2 regions of the Pseudomonas sp. WS 5071 genome follow, and region 2 is predicted to be linked to the other one. Evidence: predicted binding sites of a transcription regulator. Region 2 holds the regulator's gene; the other holds the start of a gene.

Region 1 (8,049 bases), on a different contig from region 2:
CCGTGCCAAGCCGTTGGTGAAGAAGTCGGCCAAGCACGCAATTTCAACGCTGGGCCTGGATGGCGTGCTGTACCTGTTGGGGCAGCGCGACCGCAATAGCCAAGGCTAAAGCGCCATTGGCGTCGCTGCCGCACCTTGCAGCAGCGACGCCACGCTTTACTCGCCGATCTTCTGACCCATCATCACCGGCGAACCCGCCGTCAGCTCTTGCGCCCATTTCACCTGTTCTGGCCCGAACAACACAATGGCGGTCGAACCCAACTTGAAGCGACCCAGCTCGGCACCTTTTTCCAGGTGGATCGGCGCACGCGCAGCTTCGTCGTATCGGAATGTTTTGAGCTCGCGCTTGGGCGGCGTGACCAAGCCTGCGAACACGGTTTCAATCGAAGCCACAATCATCGCGCCCACCAGCACCACGGCCATCGGGCCGCGCTCAGTGTCGAAAATGCACACTGCGCGTTCGTTGCGGGCAAACAGTTCCGGCACGTTTTCAGCCGTGGTCTGGTTGACCGAGAACAGGCGGCCCGGCACGTAGATCATTTCGCGCAGCGTGCCGGCCAATGGCATGTGCACGCGGTGGTAGTCCTTGGGCGACAGGTAAATGGTGGCGAATTCACCGCCCATGAACTGCGAGGCCACGGCCGGATCGCCGCCCACCAGTTCCAGCACGCTGTAGCTGTGGCCCTTGGCTTGGAACACGCGACCGTGTTCAATCGCGCCCAGTTGGCTGACAGCACCATCGGCCGGGCTCAAAATGGCTCCTGGCGTCGGGTCGAGCGGGCGTGCGCCTTCTTTCAGGGCACGGGTGAAGAACGCATTGAAGTGCTCGTAAGCAGTGATGTCTTCAACCAGCGCCTGAGACATGTCCACTTGATAACGCTTGGCGAACCAGGTGGTGAACGCATTTTTGAACCAGCGCACGCGGCACTCGGCAACGCAACCAGCCAGGCGCGACAGCAGGTGGTGCGGCAACAGGTACTGACTCAGGAGAAACAAACGTTTTTTCATGACGGGTCCTTAATGTTTGGCAGGCAGCTCGACGGGGGTGTCGGGGTGGTTGCCCCATTCGCCCCAGGAGCCTGCATAGCCTTTGACGCGCGGGTAACCGAGCGCCTTGGCCACCAGATACGTAAAGCCAGAACGATGGTGAGTCTGGCAGTGGGTAATCACTTCTTTGTCGGGCGTAATGCCCAGATCTTCGAGGATCTGCGGCATGTCCTTGCGGATGCGCAGGTTGCGGGTTTTATCCATGCCTGCGGTCCATTCGAAATTTTTCGCGCCGGGGATGTGGCCGCCTTTCGCCGCCAACACTTTTTCTCCGCTGTACTCGGCGAAGCTGCGTGCGTCCCAAATGGCCAGATCTGCAGCACCCAACCGGCTTTGCAGGTATTCGCGGGTGGCAGTGGGTTCATCGTGCAGAGTCAACGAGACCTGTGCGTTTTTAGGCGTCGGCACCTCGGTCGATTCGCGCAGGCCATCGGCGATCCATGCGTGAATGCCACCGTCCATATAGTGATAAGCCTTGTGCCCGATCACATCCAGCAACCAGATAAACCGGCCAGCCCAACCGCCGCCTTCATCGTCATACACCACGTAAACGGCGTTTGAGCAGTGCCCCAATTCGCTGAACAGTTTTTCGAGCGCTGCTTGAGTGGGCAATAAACCCGGAGCAGGCGGCAGGCCGAGCTGGGTGCGCTTGGGGTCCACGAAGCGTGCGCCTGGCACGTGGCCTTTGGCGTAGCGTGCCTCGCTGGTCAGGTCGACAATAATCAGGTTTGGTGCGTCGAGCCGCGCATACAGGTCGCTGGGCTCAATCACCAATGGCAAGCCAGAGAAGTCAGGCATGTGAGGTCTCCAGGGCGAAAAGGGGCGGATTGTAGCGCAAGCGTCAGCGTCCGCGCGTGGTAAAGCTGTTGAGCGCTTTTTCGATGCACTGCACGGTTTTGCCGAAGGCCTGCACGGTGGTCTCCGAAAACGGCCCGCCGCCCTGATCGGCCAGCACCAGCATCACCATGCGGCCGTGGTTACTGAGCGAGCGCAACAGCAGGTGCTCGCCGGGGAACAGGTTACGCAAACTCTTGGGTAAGACCGCTGAAATTTGCGCATTGTTCTCTGGCGTCAGGCGAAATTGTGCAGGTTGTGCCATCAAGCGCTGCAGGACTGCGCTCTGGTTGATTTGCAGGCTCAAGTCGAAGGCTGCCTTGGGCAGGCCGGCAATCTGATGCACGCTCAGGCTGGTCGATGTTTTATCGGCCATCAATAGCAGCACGCGGCGCATGCCGCAGGCCACCAGCGCATCACGGGCGCAGGTGGTCAGGTGCATCGAATTAGTGAACGAACTCGGTTCGGCCAGCAGTTGCCTGCATTGCTTGCGCCACACCACCAGCGATTCGGCCGACGGCGGCGGGGCAGGCAACAAACCCCGGTGCATGCGCCGCATGCCCCATGGCCACAACAGCGATTCGGCCGGGTGCCAGAGGTCGGGCATCGAGTGATAACGTGCACTGCTGGCCGCATTCTGGTGGACCAGTTGTTGCAGTTCTTCCAGTGGCATTTGCAGGTACAGACTGGTCAGGTATTGCCAGCGCAAGTTGTGAGGTGTATCCCATGCTTGCTGGGCTGAGAGTGCCAGGCCATTGGCCAGCAATACCGTATTCGAGGGCTGATTCAACCAGCGGCGCAGGGCCGGGTCAGCGTCCAGGCGTTGTTGCTGGCGCAAGCGATGATGATTGTCGCGGGCAATGTGCAGCACCTTGACCAAGGTGCGCTGCTCATCGGTAATGACGGTATAACCCTGCAACACCCACTCCGGCAGTCGCCACAATTGCGCCAGTGCGCGGCATATTTCAAACAGGCGCACGCCGAACAGTTTTAGCTCCACCGTGCTTGCGCATTCACCTTTGTGAATCACACGCAGCTCCCACTCTTCGAGCTGTTCGGGGTGCGTGAGGGCCATCGCCCACAGCGGCGACAGAAACAGTAGGCTGCCCCAATAGATTTCTTGCCACAGGCGTGCCAGACGATTGCCAAACAGGCCGCTGGCTTGTTGCGCAGCGTGCTGACTAATCAGCTGAATCTGGCGAAAAGCCTGCGGGATTTCTTCCCACGGCAACGCGGGGAGGCGTTCAAGCAATTCTTGCGTGCGGGCCAACCCCAGGCGATTGATCGCGACTTCCAGGCTCTCGGCAGGCTCACTCAAACTGCCGTGCGTGTGGTGATTGGCGTCCCGTATCAAGCTCAGCGCCAGTGCAGGACTGTCCTGCATCAGCTCGGCAATGTCGCGTAACGAGCGGCGATTGTCGTTGATTGCCTTGCAGACGCGCTCGTGGCTGTCTTGCGGGATGGGCAGACGAACAGCATCGAGCTGTTTGACCCACGCATCGAGGGTATTGGGAGTTGGAGTCGCGTTGCCGGTTTCATTAGCCATGATGGGAGAGTGGTCATCATCCATTGTTTACACGCCCGGAGCGGGCCCAACTGGCTTTTCGCCTTTATGGCCTATAGTCTGGCGCAGTTTTGCCGATAAGTAGAAGAAGAGTTTTTTAACTCTCGAATATGACCTTGAACCCGACGCAGAAGTACCTGAATACCTATGGCTAAAATTATCGGCATCATTGTCGTGTTCGCGAGCGTGCTCGGCGGATACGTGCTTTCCCACGGCAAGATCGGGGCGCTGATTCAGCCGTTCGAGGTCTTGATTATCGGCGGGGCGGCGTTTGGTGCGTTCCTGCAGGCGAACCCCGGCTACATGACCATGCACGTGATCAAAAAATCGCTGGGCATGTTCGGTTCGCGCTTCACCCACACGTTCTATCTGGAAGTGCTGGGCCTGGTTTACGAGATTCTCAACAAAAGTCGTCGCGAAGGCATGATGGCCATCGAAGGCGACATTGAAGACGCCGCGGCCAGCCCGATCTTCGCCAAATACCCTTCCGTGCTCAAAGATGACCGCATGACCGCGTTTGTCTGCGATTACTTGCGCATCATGTCGTCGGGCAACATGGCGCCCCACGAGCTGGAAGGTCTGTTCGACATGGAGCTGTTCAGCCTTAAAGAAGAGCTTGAGCATCCTTCCCATGCCGTGACCGGGGTTGCCGATGGCATGCCGGGCTTCGGTATTGTGGCCGCGGTATTGGGTATCGTGGTGACGATGGCCTCCCTGGGTGATGGCGATCAGGCGATGATCGGCGTGCACGTAGGCGCGGCGCTGGTGGGTACCTTCTTCGGTATTTTGGCGGCTTACGGTTTCTTCGGCCCGCTGGCGACCTCGCTGTCCCACGATGCGAAAGAAGAACTCAACGTGTACGAATCCATCAAGGCGTCACTGGTCGCCTCTGCCTCGGGCATGCCGCCTTCGCTGGCGGTCGAGTTCGGCCGTAAAGTGCTGTATCCCAAGCACCGTCCGAGCTTCGCCGAGCTGGAACAAGTAGTCCGCGGTCGCTGATCCATGGAAAACAATCAGCCAATCATCATTAAGCGCGTCAAGCGCTTCGCGGCGGGCCACCACGGTGGCGCCTGGAAAATTGCGTTTGCTGACTTTGCTACGGCGATGATGGCGTTCTTCCTGGTGCTGTGGCTGTTATCCACAGCCACCCCGGAACAGAAAATCGCCATTGCCGGTTACTTCAAAGACCCGATCGGGTTCACCGAAACCGGCACGCCGTACATCATTGACCTAGGCGGCACGCCCACCCTGGCGCCGGACACCACGCTCAACCCTGAAGAAAAAATGCAGCCCCAGCCCGACAAGATCACGGTCGACACCGATCAAGTCGAAGGCATGGCCGAGCAGGTCGAGAAAGAACGCCTCGAACTGTTGCTTCAGGAGTTGCAGAACAAGGTTGAAGAAAATCCGCAACTGCGCAAATTCAAAGACCAACTGTTGTTCGAAATCACCCCCGACGGCTTGCGCATTCAGATCATGGACGCGGAAAACCGCCCGATGTTCGACGTCGGCAGTGCGCGGCTCAAGCCTTACTTTGAAGACATATTGCTGGCCATGGCGGACACCATCAAAGCCGTGCCGAACAAAGTCAGCATCAGCGGGCACACCGATGCCACGCCCTATGCCAGCGATGCAGAGTTTGGTAACTGGGAGTTGTCGGCCAACCGAGCAAACGCAGCGCGCCGGGCATTGATTGCGGGCAGTTATCCGCAGGATCAAGTCGCGCGGATCGTGGGTTATGCCTCGTCAGTACTGTTCGACAAGGTCAACCCGTTGAACCCGATCAACCGCCGCATCGACATCGTGGTGTTGACGAAGAAAGCGCAGCGGGCGATTGAAGGTGAGCAGGGCGCCGAGATGGCCAAGCCGGAAACGCCGACCACCCCGATTGACCCGATCACCTTGCCTGCTGACCAAGTGCCGCCCGCCATGCATGAAGAGCGGGAAAAACTGAACCTGTTTGATGACAAGGCGCCAGTGACACCGAAGCCTTGATCCCGCGTGCCCTCACCCCGCACAGAGGGTGAGGGCACCGTTCAGTAGCTCGACTCAGGCAAGCTGGCAATGATCGAACGGTAGCTGTTCATGCGTTGTTGCTGCACGCGGCCATCGTCCAGCGCCATCAGCAAGGCACATCCCGGCTCGCGGTCGTGCTTGCAGTCGCGGAAACGGCAACGGCCGATCAAGTCGTGGAACTCGATAAACCCGGCTTCCACATCCGCCCGGCTCACGTGGCCCAGACCAAACTCGCGAATACCGGGGGAGTCGATCAGCTCGCCGCCGCCCGGGAAGTGGAACAGCCGCGCCGTGGTCGTGGTGTGCGTGCCCTGACCGGAAATCTCGGACAGCGGGCCGACCCGCAGGTTGACCTCAGGCAGCAAGCTGTTGACCAGCGACGATTTGCCCACGCCTGACTGACCCACAAACACGCTGATATGCCCGTCCAGCTTGGCCTGCAACTGCTGCATGCCGTCGCCGTGGTGCGCGGACACTTCCAGCACCGGATAACCCAGCTGACGATAAACGCCCAGCAGCGCATTCAGCGCCGGGGCGTTTTGTTCGTCGATCAGGTCGGCTTTGTTGAGCAGCAGCAACGGGCGAATCCCCGCGTGCTCGGCAGCTACCAGATAACGGTCGATCAGATTGGCGTGCGGCTCGGGCATCGGCGCAAACACAATAACGATCATGTCGACGTTGGCGGCAACCGGCTTGAGCTGGCCACGGCTGTCCGGGCGACACAGTTCGGTTTTGCGCGGCAATTGGGCGACGATCACGCCAATCCCTTGATTGCCCGCGCGCCATACGACGGTATCGCCGGTCACCAGCGCTGGCAGGTTGGCGCGCAAGTGGCAGCGGAACATCTGGCCTTTGAGCTCGCCTTCTTGGGCCTCGACCTCGACCTGCACACCGAAGTGCGCGATCACCAGACCGAGTTGCTCGGGGCCCAGATCGCCCCCTTCAAGCGCTTCTACGGCACTGGATTCGCGTTTGGCGGCGCGGGCAGCGCGCTCGCCCTGGATCTTTTCGATGCGCCAGTTTTGGCGACGGTTGAGCTGGCGTTTGGCCATGGGTGTTCCGTGTTGATAAAACGATAAGGAGGGTAAAACGCTGGCGAGTTTAGCACGTGGGCTGCGTGCCTAAGCTAAACTGCGCGACTAAGCCCAGGAGCCTTCTATGCAAAACCCACAGAATTTGATTTGGATTGACCTGGAAATGACCGGTCTGGACCCAGACAACGACGTCATTATCGAAATGGCCACCATCGTCACTGACAGCAACCTCAATACCCTGGCTGAAGGCCCGGTCATCGCCATCCACCACAGCGACGACGTACTGGCGCGCATGGACGAGTGGAACACCCGCACCCACGGCAGCAGCGGCCTGACCCAGCGCGTCAAAGACAGCACCACCAGCATGGCCGAGGCCGAGGCACAAACCATTGCCTTCCTCGAACAATGGGTGCCTAAAGGCAAATCGCCGATCTGCGGCAACAGCATCTGCCAGGACCGTCGCTTCCTTTATACCCACATGAAAACCCTGGAAAGCTACTTTCATTACCGCAACCTCGACGTCTCGACGCTTAAGGAACTGGTTGCCCGCTGGGCACCTGAAGTGCGCGACAGCCTAGTGAAAAAAGGCACGCATCTGGCACTGGACGACATCCGGGAGTCGATTGCCGAGTTGCAGCACTACCGTAAACATTTCATCAAGTTCTGAAGATCGTGTCCCTGGCCGCTGCCATGGGCTGCCAAATGCTGCGCCGCAACCCGTTTGCGAAGGGGTTCGCGGCCTGCCGGCATCGTTTACAAAAGTACTGCCCCCGCTGCCCCCTTTTGGTGCCCGCGCCAACTGAGTAGACTGCGCGCCTTATTGCAAGGAACGCCGCCATGTTGCTGATGCTCTATTTAGTTGCCATTACTGCCGAAGCCATGACCGGCGCGTTGTCTGCCGGGCGTCGGGGCATGGACTGGTTTGGTGTGGTGCTGATTGCGTGCGTCACGGCGCTCGGCGGCGGTTCGGTGCGCGATGTGCTGCTGGGGCATTACCCGCTAACGTGGGTCAAGCACCCGGAATACCTGGTGCTCACCACTTTTGCCGCGCTGGTGACGATTTTTATCGCACCGCTGATGCGCCATTTACGCTCGCTGTTTTTGGTACTCGATGCGCTGGGGTTGGTGGCGTTTACCCTGATCGGCTGCATGACCGCGCTGGAAATGGGCCAAGGCATGCTGGTGGCGTCAGTCAGTGGGGTGATTACCGGCGTCTTTGGCGGCATCCTGCGTGACATCTTCTGCAATGACATCCCGTTGATCTTTCGTCGTGAGCTGTATGCCAGCGTGTCATTTGCGGCTGCGTGGTGCTTTTTGCTTTGCACTTACCTGAACATGCCCAACGAACAGGCGATTTTCGTCACCTTGTTCGGTGGTCTTTTGCTGCGCTTGCTGGCAATTCGCTTTAACTGGGAAATGCCCAAGTTCGTCTACAACGACGCGCACTGAGTCGGCTGCACACCTGCCAATAGCGCGTCGACCACGGCGCGCGCCCTCTCTACGTTGTGAGCCACGCGCCATAACCGCTCGGCTTCAAAGCGGCTGAGGTGGGGG
Region 2 (8,049 bases):
TGGTGTGCACCTTCTCGCACAGCAATTGCTTGACCTTCTCGGGGTTGCGCGAGATGTCTTCGAAATTTTTCGGCAGGAAATCCACTGCCCCGGCGTCCAGTGCATCCAGCGTAACGCGGGCACCTTCATGGGTCAGGGAAGAGAACATCAACACCGGGGTCGGACACTTCTGCATGATGTGACGCACGGCCGTGATGCCGTCCATCATCGGCATCTCGTAGTCCATGGTGATCACGTCCGGCTTGAGCGCCAGCGCCTGATCAATCGCCTCTTTGCCATTGGTGGCGGTGCCGATCACTTGAATCGTCGGGTCAGCGGACAGAATCTCCGAGACACGGCGGCGGAAAAAACCGGAATCATCCACCACCAGGACCTTGACTACCATAAACACTCCGTTAGGCGGCGCGGGACGCAACCGCCCCGCTCCACCAGAATCAAATACGCCGTGCGGCGTAGCGTTTGAGCATGCTCGGAACATCCAGAATCAAGGCAATACGGCCATCACCGGTAATGGTGGCGCCCGACATGCCAGGCGTGCCCTGGAGCATTTTGCCCAACGGTTTGATGACCACTTCTTCCTGACCGACCAACTGATCGACCACAAAGCCGATGCGCTGGGTGCCCACCGACAGAATCACCACATGCCCTTCGCGCTGCTCTTCGTGGGCAGCCGACGCCACCAGCCAGCGCTTGAGGTAGAACAATGGCAGCGCCTTGTCGCGCACAATCACCACTTCCTGGCCGTCCACCACATTGGTGCGCGACAGGTCGAGGTGGAAAATCTCGTTCACGTTGACCAGCGGGAAGGCGAAGGCCTGATTGCCCAGCATCACCATCAAGGTCGGCATGATCGCCAGGGTCAGCGGCACCTTGATCACAATCTTCGAACCCTGGCCCAGGGTCGAATAGATGTTCAGCGAGCCGTTGAGCTGGGCGATTTTGGTTTTCACCACGTCCATGCCCACGCCACGGCCCGACACGTCGGAAATCTCGGTTTTGGTCGAGAACCCCGGCGCAAAAATCAGGTTGTAACAGTCGGACTCGCTCAGGCGATCGGCGGCGTCCTTGTCCATCAGGCCTTTCTTCACGGCAATGCCGCGCAGAATATTGGCGTCCATGCCTTTGCCGTCATCGGAGATGGACAGCAGGATGTGGTCGCCTTCCTGTTCGGCCGAAAGGATTACCTTGCCGCAGCGAGACTTGCCGGCCGCTTCGCGCTCTTCCGGGGTTTCGCAGCCGTGGTCGACCGCGTTGCGCACCAAGTGAACCAGCGGGTCGGCCAGGGCTTCTACCAGGTTCTTGTCCAGGTCGGTTTCTTCGCCCACCAGCTCAAGGGTGATTTCTTTCTTGAGCTGACGGGCCAGATCGCGAACCAGTCGCGGGAAGCGACCGAACACTTTCTTGATGGGCTGCATCCGGGTCTTCATCACCGCGGTTTGCAGGTCTGCGGTCACCACGTCGAGGTTGGAGACCGCCTTGGACATGGCTTCGTCATTGCTGTTGAGGCCCAGGCGCACCAAACGGTTACGCACCAGCACCAACTCACCGACCATGTTCATGATGTCGTCCAGGCGCGCCGTGTCGACCCGCACTGTAGTTTCCGCTTCCGAGGCGGCCGGTTTGTCCGGGTGGGCCGCTGCCGCGCGGGCCGGGGCGACCGGGCGTGCTGCCGGTTCAGGCTTGCTGGCCACAGCGGCCGCTGCCGCAGGCGCCGCAGCGGGTTTGGCCGCGACAGGCTGGGCGGGGACTTCGGTGAACTTGCCCTTGCCGTGCAACTCGTCGAGCAACGATTCAAATTCGTGATCGGTGATGTGGTCCGGGTTGGCCGGTGCGACAGCCGCCGGTGCCTCAGGCGCCACGGAGGCCGAGGCATCCAGCGCATCGGCACTGAACGAGCCTTTACCGTGCAACTGATCGAGCAACGCTTCGAATTCGTCGTCGGTGATTTCGTTACTGGCAGTCGCGGCCGGTTCTGCGGGTTGAGCCGCAGGCGTGGCAGCCACGGCGTCTGGTGCAAACTGACCTTTGCCGTGCAACTGGTCCAGCAACGACTCAAACTCGGCGTCAGAAATTTCGTCGCTGGCAGGGGCAGATGAAGCCGACTGTCCAGGCGCGGTAACGGGCGCCGCAGCAACCGCAGACCCGCCAGCCGCTGCTTCAGCTTTGACCGCATTCAGCGAGTCCAGCAACAGCTCGAATTCGTTATCGGTGATGTCACCGCTGTCTTCGGCCACCGGTTGCGGCGCAGGCGCCACGGCGGCTGGCTCAACCACCGGGGCAGCTTGTGCCGCCGCAGGCTCGGCCAAACGCGCCAGGGCAGCCAGCAACTCCGGCGTCGCGGCCGTGATCGGTGCGCGTTCGCGCACTTCACTGAACATGCCGTTGACCGCGTCCAGCGCTTCCAGGATCACGTCCATCAGCTCCGAATCGACGTGCCGTTCACCCTTGCGCAGGATGTCGAACACGTTCTCGGCGATGTGACAGCACTCCACCAGCTCGTTGAGCTGGAGGAAGCCGGCGCCCCCTTTTACAGTGTGAAAACCGCGAAAAATTGCATTGAGCAGGTCGGCATCATCCGGTCGGCTTTCCAGCTCGACCAGTTGTTCGGACAACTGCTCTAGAATTTCGCCGGCTTCAACCAGGAAATCCTGAAGGATTTCTTCATCGGCGCCGAAGCTCATGTACGTGCTCCTTAGAATCCAAGACTTGAAAGCAAATCGTCTACATCGTCCTGACCGGACACGACGTCATCACGCTTATCGGCATGAATCTGCGGACCTTCACCCTGCGCCAGGTTTTTTTGCGGATTATTTTCAGCCCGCAGTGCTTCGCGGTCATGCTCGATCCCTGCGAAACGGTCAACCTGACTGGCCATCAGCACCAGTTTGAGCAGATTGCTTTCAACTTCGGTTACCAGCTGCGTGACCCGTTTGATCACTTGACCGGTGAGGTCCTGGTAATCCTGAGCCAACAAAATATCGTTCAGGTTGGCGGAGACCACGTGGCTTTCTTCTTCGCTACGCGTCAGAAAACCGTCAACCCGGCGCGCCAGATCCCGAAATTCCTCGGCACTGAGCTCGCGACGCATGAAGCGCCCCCACTCCGCACTCAAGGTTTTGGCTTCGGCGCCCAGGCTGTTGACCACGGGCGTGCTGTTCTCCACCAGGTCCATGGTGCGGTTGGCCGCCGCTTCCGTTAAACGCACAACATACGACAAACGTTCCGTGGCATCCGTGATCTGCGACACTTCTTCGGCTTGCGGCATGTGCGGGTCAATGTGGAAGTTGACGATTGCACTGTGCAGCTCGCGCGTCAGCTTGCCGACTTCGCGGTACAGGCCCCGGTCGCGGGTCTGGTTCAATTCGTGAATCAGCTGCACAGCGTCGCCAAACTGGCCTTTTTCAAGGCTGTCGACCAACTCGCGAGCATGTTTTTTCAAGGTCGATTCAAAATCGCCCTGGCTAGCCTCTTTATGCTCCATAACGCCCCCGTGGCGAGTCGATCAACCGATGCGTTCGAAGATCTTTTCGATCTTCTCTTTGAGTGCCAAGGCAGTGAACGGCTTGACGACATAGCCGTTAACACCGGCTTGCGCCGCTTCGATGATTTGCTCGCGCTTGGCTTCGGCAGTCACCATCAGCACGGGCATGTGCTTGAGTTTTTCATCCGCGCGCACGTGGCGCAGCAGATCAATGCCGGTCATGCCCGGCATGTTCCAGTCCGTTACCAGAAAGTCGATATGACCTTGATTGAGGATCGGTATCGCCGTGGTGCCATCATCGGCCTCGACGGTATTGGTGAACCCCAGGTCACGCAGCAGGTTTTTAATGATCCGCCGCATCGTCGAAAAATCATCAACGATGAGGATTTTCATATTCTTGTCCAATTCGACCTCCAAGCAGTCTTAAAACGCGCCCAGCACCTGGGCGCGCCATTCAATCAATTCAGTAAACCTTAACCCTGTAGCCGCCACCGCCGACCGCGACGCGGATGCAGCGACCGTCTGTGACAGAAGGTCTTGCGGCCTTATCGCAGCCTGCGGCAGCGGCTACAGGGGGTAAATCGTGTGGACGGCGGCGTATCAGCGCGCTCGCCATTCCGCCAGGCGCCCGCGCAAACGCGCGGCACACTGGCTGTGCAACTGGCTGACACGCGACTCGCTCACGCCCAGCACCTCACCGATTTCCTTGAGGTTGAGTTCTTCGTCGTAGTACAGCGCCAGCACCAGCCGCTCGCGCTCCGGCAAGTTGGCGATCGCTTCGGCCAACGCAGCCTGGAAACGCTCGTCTTCCAGGTCCCGCGACGGCTCAAGGTGCGCACTGGCGCCGTCCTCGTGCAGCCCTTCATGCTCGCCGTCCTGCAACAGGTCGTCGAAGCTGAACAGGCGGCTGCCCAAGGTGTCATTCAAAATGGCGTAATAATCATCAAGGCTTAAATTGAGTTCGGCCGCAACTTCGTGATCTTTAGCGTCACAGCCGGTTTTTGCTTCAATTGCCCGAATTGCGTCGCTGACCATGCGTGTGTTGCGGTGGACCGAGCGGGGAGCCCAGTCACCCTTTCGCACTTCATCAAGCATCGCGCCACGGATGCGAATACCCGCGTAGGTTTCGAAACTTGCACCTTTGCTGGCGTCGTATTTGGTCGAGACTTCGAGCAGGCCGATCATGCCGGCCTGAATCAAATCTTCAACTTGCACACTGGCCGGCAGACGCGCCAGCAGGTGGTAGGCAATGCGCTTGACCAAAGGGGCGTAGCGTTCGATCAGCTCGTACTGACTGTCGCGCGATGACTTGCTGTACATGCGATAGCCGCTTGCTGTCATGGAGACGTACCTACATTGGTTTGCTGCACCAGGCGCTCAACAAAGAACTCCAGGTGCCCACGGGGATTGGCAGGCAATGGCCAAGTGTCAACTTTCTGCGCAATGGCCTTGAACGCCAGCGAGCATTTAGAGCGCGGGAACGCTTCGTACACAGCGCGCTGCTTTTGCACAGCCTTGCGCACACTTTCGTCGTACGGCACGGCGCCCACGTATTGCAGGGCTACGTCCAGAAAGCGGTCGGTGACTTTGGTCAGCTTGGCGAACAGGTTGCGCCCTTCCTGCGGGCTCTGCGCCATGTTGGCCAGCACGCGGAAGCGGTTCATGCCGTAGTCCCGGTTGAGCAGTTTGATCAACGCATAGGCGTCAGTGATCGAGGTCGGTTCGTCGCAGACCACCAACAGCACTTCCTGCGCAGCGCGCACAAAGCTGACCACTGAATCGCCAATCCCGGCGGCCGTGTCGATCACCAGCACGTCCAGGTTGTCACCGATCTCGCTGAAGGCCTGAATCAGCCCCGCATGCTGGGCCGGACTCAGGTGAACCATACTTTGAGTGCCCGACGCCGCCGGCACGATACGAATCCCGCCAGGGCCAGGCAGCAGCACATCGCGTAGCTCGCAACGGCCCTCGACCACATCGGCCAGGGTGTATTTGGGGGTCAGCCCCAGCAGTACGTCGACGTTTGCCAACCCCAGGTCAGCATCCAGCAACATCACTCGTCTGCCCAGCTCGGCAAGAGCCAGCGACAAGTTGACTGAAACGTTAGTTTTACCGACGCCACCCTTGCCGCCGGTCACTGCGATCACCTGTACGGGATGCATGCTGCCCATGATCTTTCTTTACCTTGTCTTACTTAGACGCGGCTACACAGGTTGGCTGCGGGTTCCTCAACGGGAACAGGATGTGCAGACCATCAATGTAGGTACATTCCAACGTAATCATCACTGCCTCAGCCGACCCGTTTGGAAGGGCTGTGGTAGATATCAGCGAACATGTCGGCCATGGCCTCTTCGCTGGGTTCTTCCTGCATTTGCACACTCACCGCACGGCTCACCAACTGGTGACGACGCGGCAAATGGAGATCGTCCGGGATACGCGGACCGTCCGTGAGATAGGCCACTGGCAGCTCGTGGCTGATGGCCAGACTCAATACTTCACCAAGGCTCGCCGTTTCATCCAGTTTGGTCAGGATGCAACCGGCCAGCCCGCAACGTTTATAACTGTGGTACGCCGCCGCCAGCACTTGTTTCTGACTGGTGGTGGCCAATACCAGATAGTTTTTGGATTTAATGCCGCGCCCCGCCAGGCTTTCGAGCTGCAAGCGCAGCGCCGGGTCACTGGCTTGCAGGCCCGCGGTGTCCACCAGCACCACGCGCTTGCGTACCAGCGGCTCCAGGGTTTGCCCCAACGATTGGCCGGGCGCCACGTGCGTGACCGGCACATTGAGGATCCGGCCCAGGGTTTTAAGTTGCTCCTGCGCGCCGATCCGGTAGCTGTCCATGCTCACCAACGCGATGTTTTGCGCGCCGTACTTGAGTACATAACGCGCCACCAGCTTGGCCAGCGTGGTGGTCTTGCCCATGCCGGCCGGGCCGACCATGGCGATCACACCACCGTCTTCGAGCGGCTCGACTTCAGGGGTCGCGATCATGCGGGCCAAATGCGCCAACAGCATGCGCCAGGCCTGACGCGGCTCGTCAATTTCGGTCACTTGCTCCAGCAAGTCACGGGCCAGCGGGCCGGACAAACCAATGCGTTGCAAACGGCGCCACAAATTGGCTTGCGCCGGTTTGCTGCCTTGCAACTGATTCCAGGCCAACGAGCCCAACTGCACTTCCAGCAACTCGCGCAACCCATTGAGCTCAAAGCGCATGGTGTCGAAGGCGCGTTGATCCATGCTCGGCGCGGCCGGGGCGGCGGGACGCGGCGGCTCTTCGAAGGTCGGCTCAATCAGCGGCTCAGCAGCGGTCAGGGGCAGACCGGCAAACAACTGCCGACTGACATCCGACTCGCCCTCGGCACGCATGCTCAACTCGGCCTGGGCCGACACGATGCGCGACTGGGTCTTGCGCAGCTCTTCTTCAAGTTCGACATTCGGCACACGGGGCGCCAGCGCAGACAATTTGTAGTCCAGCGCAGCGGTCAACTCGACACCGCCGGCAATGCGGCGGTTACCAATAATGGCGGCATCAGCCCCCAGCTCATCACGAACCAGTTTCATGGCCTGACGCATATCGGCGGCGAAAAAACGCTTCACTTGCATAAACCAAACCTCAGCCGTTCGGGCCTACTGTCGCAACGATGGTGACTTGCTTGTTGTCAGGGATTTCCTGGTACGCCAGCACATGCAGGTTCGGCACGGCCAAACGGCCAAACCGCGACAGCATCGCGCGGACCGGGCCGGCCACCAGCAGGATCACCGGATTGCCTTGCATCTCTTGGCGTTGTGCGGCGTCGATCAACGAACGCTGCAGTTTTTCAGCCATGCTCGGCTCCAGCAGAACGCCCTCTTCCTGACCTTGCCCTGCCTTCTGCAGACTATTGAGCAATATTTGTTCCAACCTTGGCTCCAGCGTGATAACTGGCAGCTCAGACTCAACGCCTACAATGCTTTGGACGATGGCGCGGGACAAACCAACGCGCACGGCCGCGACCAAAGCGGCGGTATCTTGACTCTTGTGCGCATTGTTCGCGACGGCTTCGGCAATGCTACGAATGTCGCGCACCGGCACCTGTTCGGCCAACAGCGCCTGCAACACTTTGAGCAGCTGCGACAGGCTCAGCACACCCGGCACCAACTCTTCAGCCAGTTTAGGCGAGGCTTTGGCCAGCAACTGCATCAACTGCTGCACTTCTTCATGGCCAATCAGCTCATGAGAGTGCTTGTAGAGGATCTGGTTCAAATGCGTGGCCACCACGGTGCTAGCGTCCACCACGGTGTAGCCCAGCGATTGCGCCTGACTGCGCTGGCTGACTTCGATCCACACCGCTTCGAGCCCAAAGGCCGGGTCTTTGGCAGTAATGCCGTTCAACGTGCCGAACACCTGACCGGGGTTGATCGCCAGCTCGCGGTCGGGGTAGATCTCGGCCTCGGCCAGAATCACCCCCATCAGGGTCAAGCGGTAGGCGCTGGGCGCCAGGTCGAGGTTGTCGCGGATGTGCACGGTCGGCATCAGAAAGCCCAGATCCTGGGACAGCTTCTTGCGCACGCCCTTGATCCGCGCCAG

The links. The regulator FliA, encoded in region 2, starts transcription of late flagellar genes. The targets are predictions, from matches to a motif close to CTAAAGTTTNNNNNNNNNNNGCCGNTAA.
Region 1: the regulator FliA is predicted to act here: its motif matches at 3,499-3,526, upstream of motA (flagellar motor stator protein MotA).

The regions. Positions count from the first base shown of each region.
Region 1 is NZ_JAAQWY010000001.1:69,232-77,280, forward strand. Features, by position in the region: gene serB (phosphoserine phosphatase SerB) at 1-109, shown strand, start outside; gene asd (archaetidylserine decarboxylase) at 157-1,008, opposite strand; gene HBN61_RS00250 (rhodanese-like domain-containing protein) at 1,018-1,845, opposite strand; gene HBN61_RS00255 (HDOD domain-containing protein) at 1,889-3,427, opposite strand; gene motA (flagellar motor stator protein MotA) at 3,593-4,444, shown strand; gene motB (flagellar motor protein MotB) at 4,448-5,440, shown strand; gene rsgA (small ribosomal subunit biogenesis GTPase RsgA) at 5,482-6,513, opposite strand; gene orn (oligoribonuclease) at 6,620-7,162, shown strand; gene HBN61_RS00280 (trimeric intracellular cation channel family protein) at 7,333-7,944, shown strand; gene HBN61_RS00285 (hypothetical protein) at 7,926-8,049, opposite strand, start outside.
Region 2 is NZ_JAAQWY010000002.1:76,772-84,820, forward strand. Features, by position in the region: gene cheB (protein-glutamate methylesterase/protein-glutamine glutaminase) at 1-385, opposite strand, end outside; gene HBN61_RS01545 (chemotaxis protein CheA) at 435-2,681, opposite strand; gene HBN61_RS01550 (protein phosphatase CheZ) at 2,693-3,481, opposite strand; gene HBN61_RS01555 (chemotaxis response regulator CheY) at 3,503-3,874, opposite strand; gene fliA (RNA polymerase sigma factor FliA) at 4,082-4,822, opposite strand; gene fleN (flagellar synthesis regulator FleN) at 4,819-5,652, opposite strand; gene flhF (flagellar biosynthesis GTPase FlhF) at 5,772-7,085, opposite strand; gene flhA (flagellar biosynthesis protein FlhA) at 7,096-8,049, opposite strand, start outside.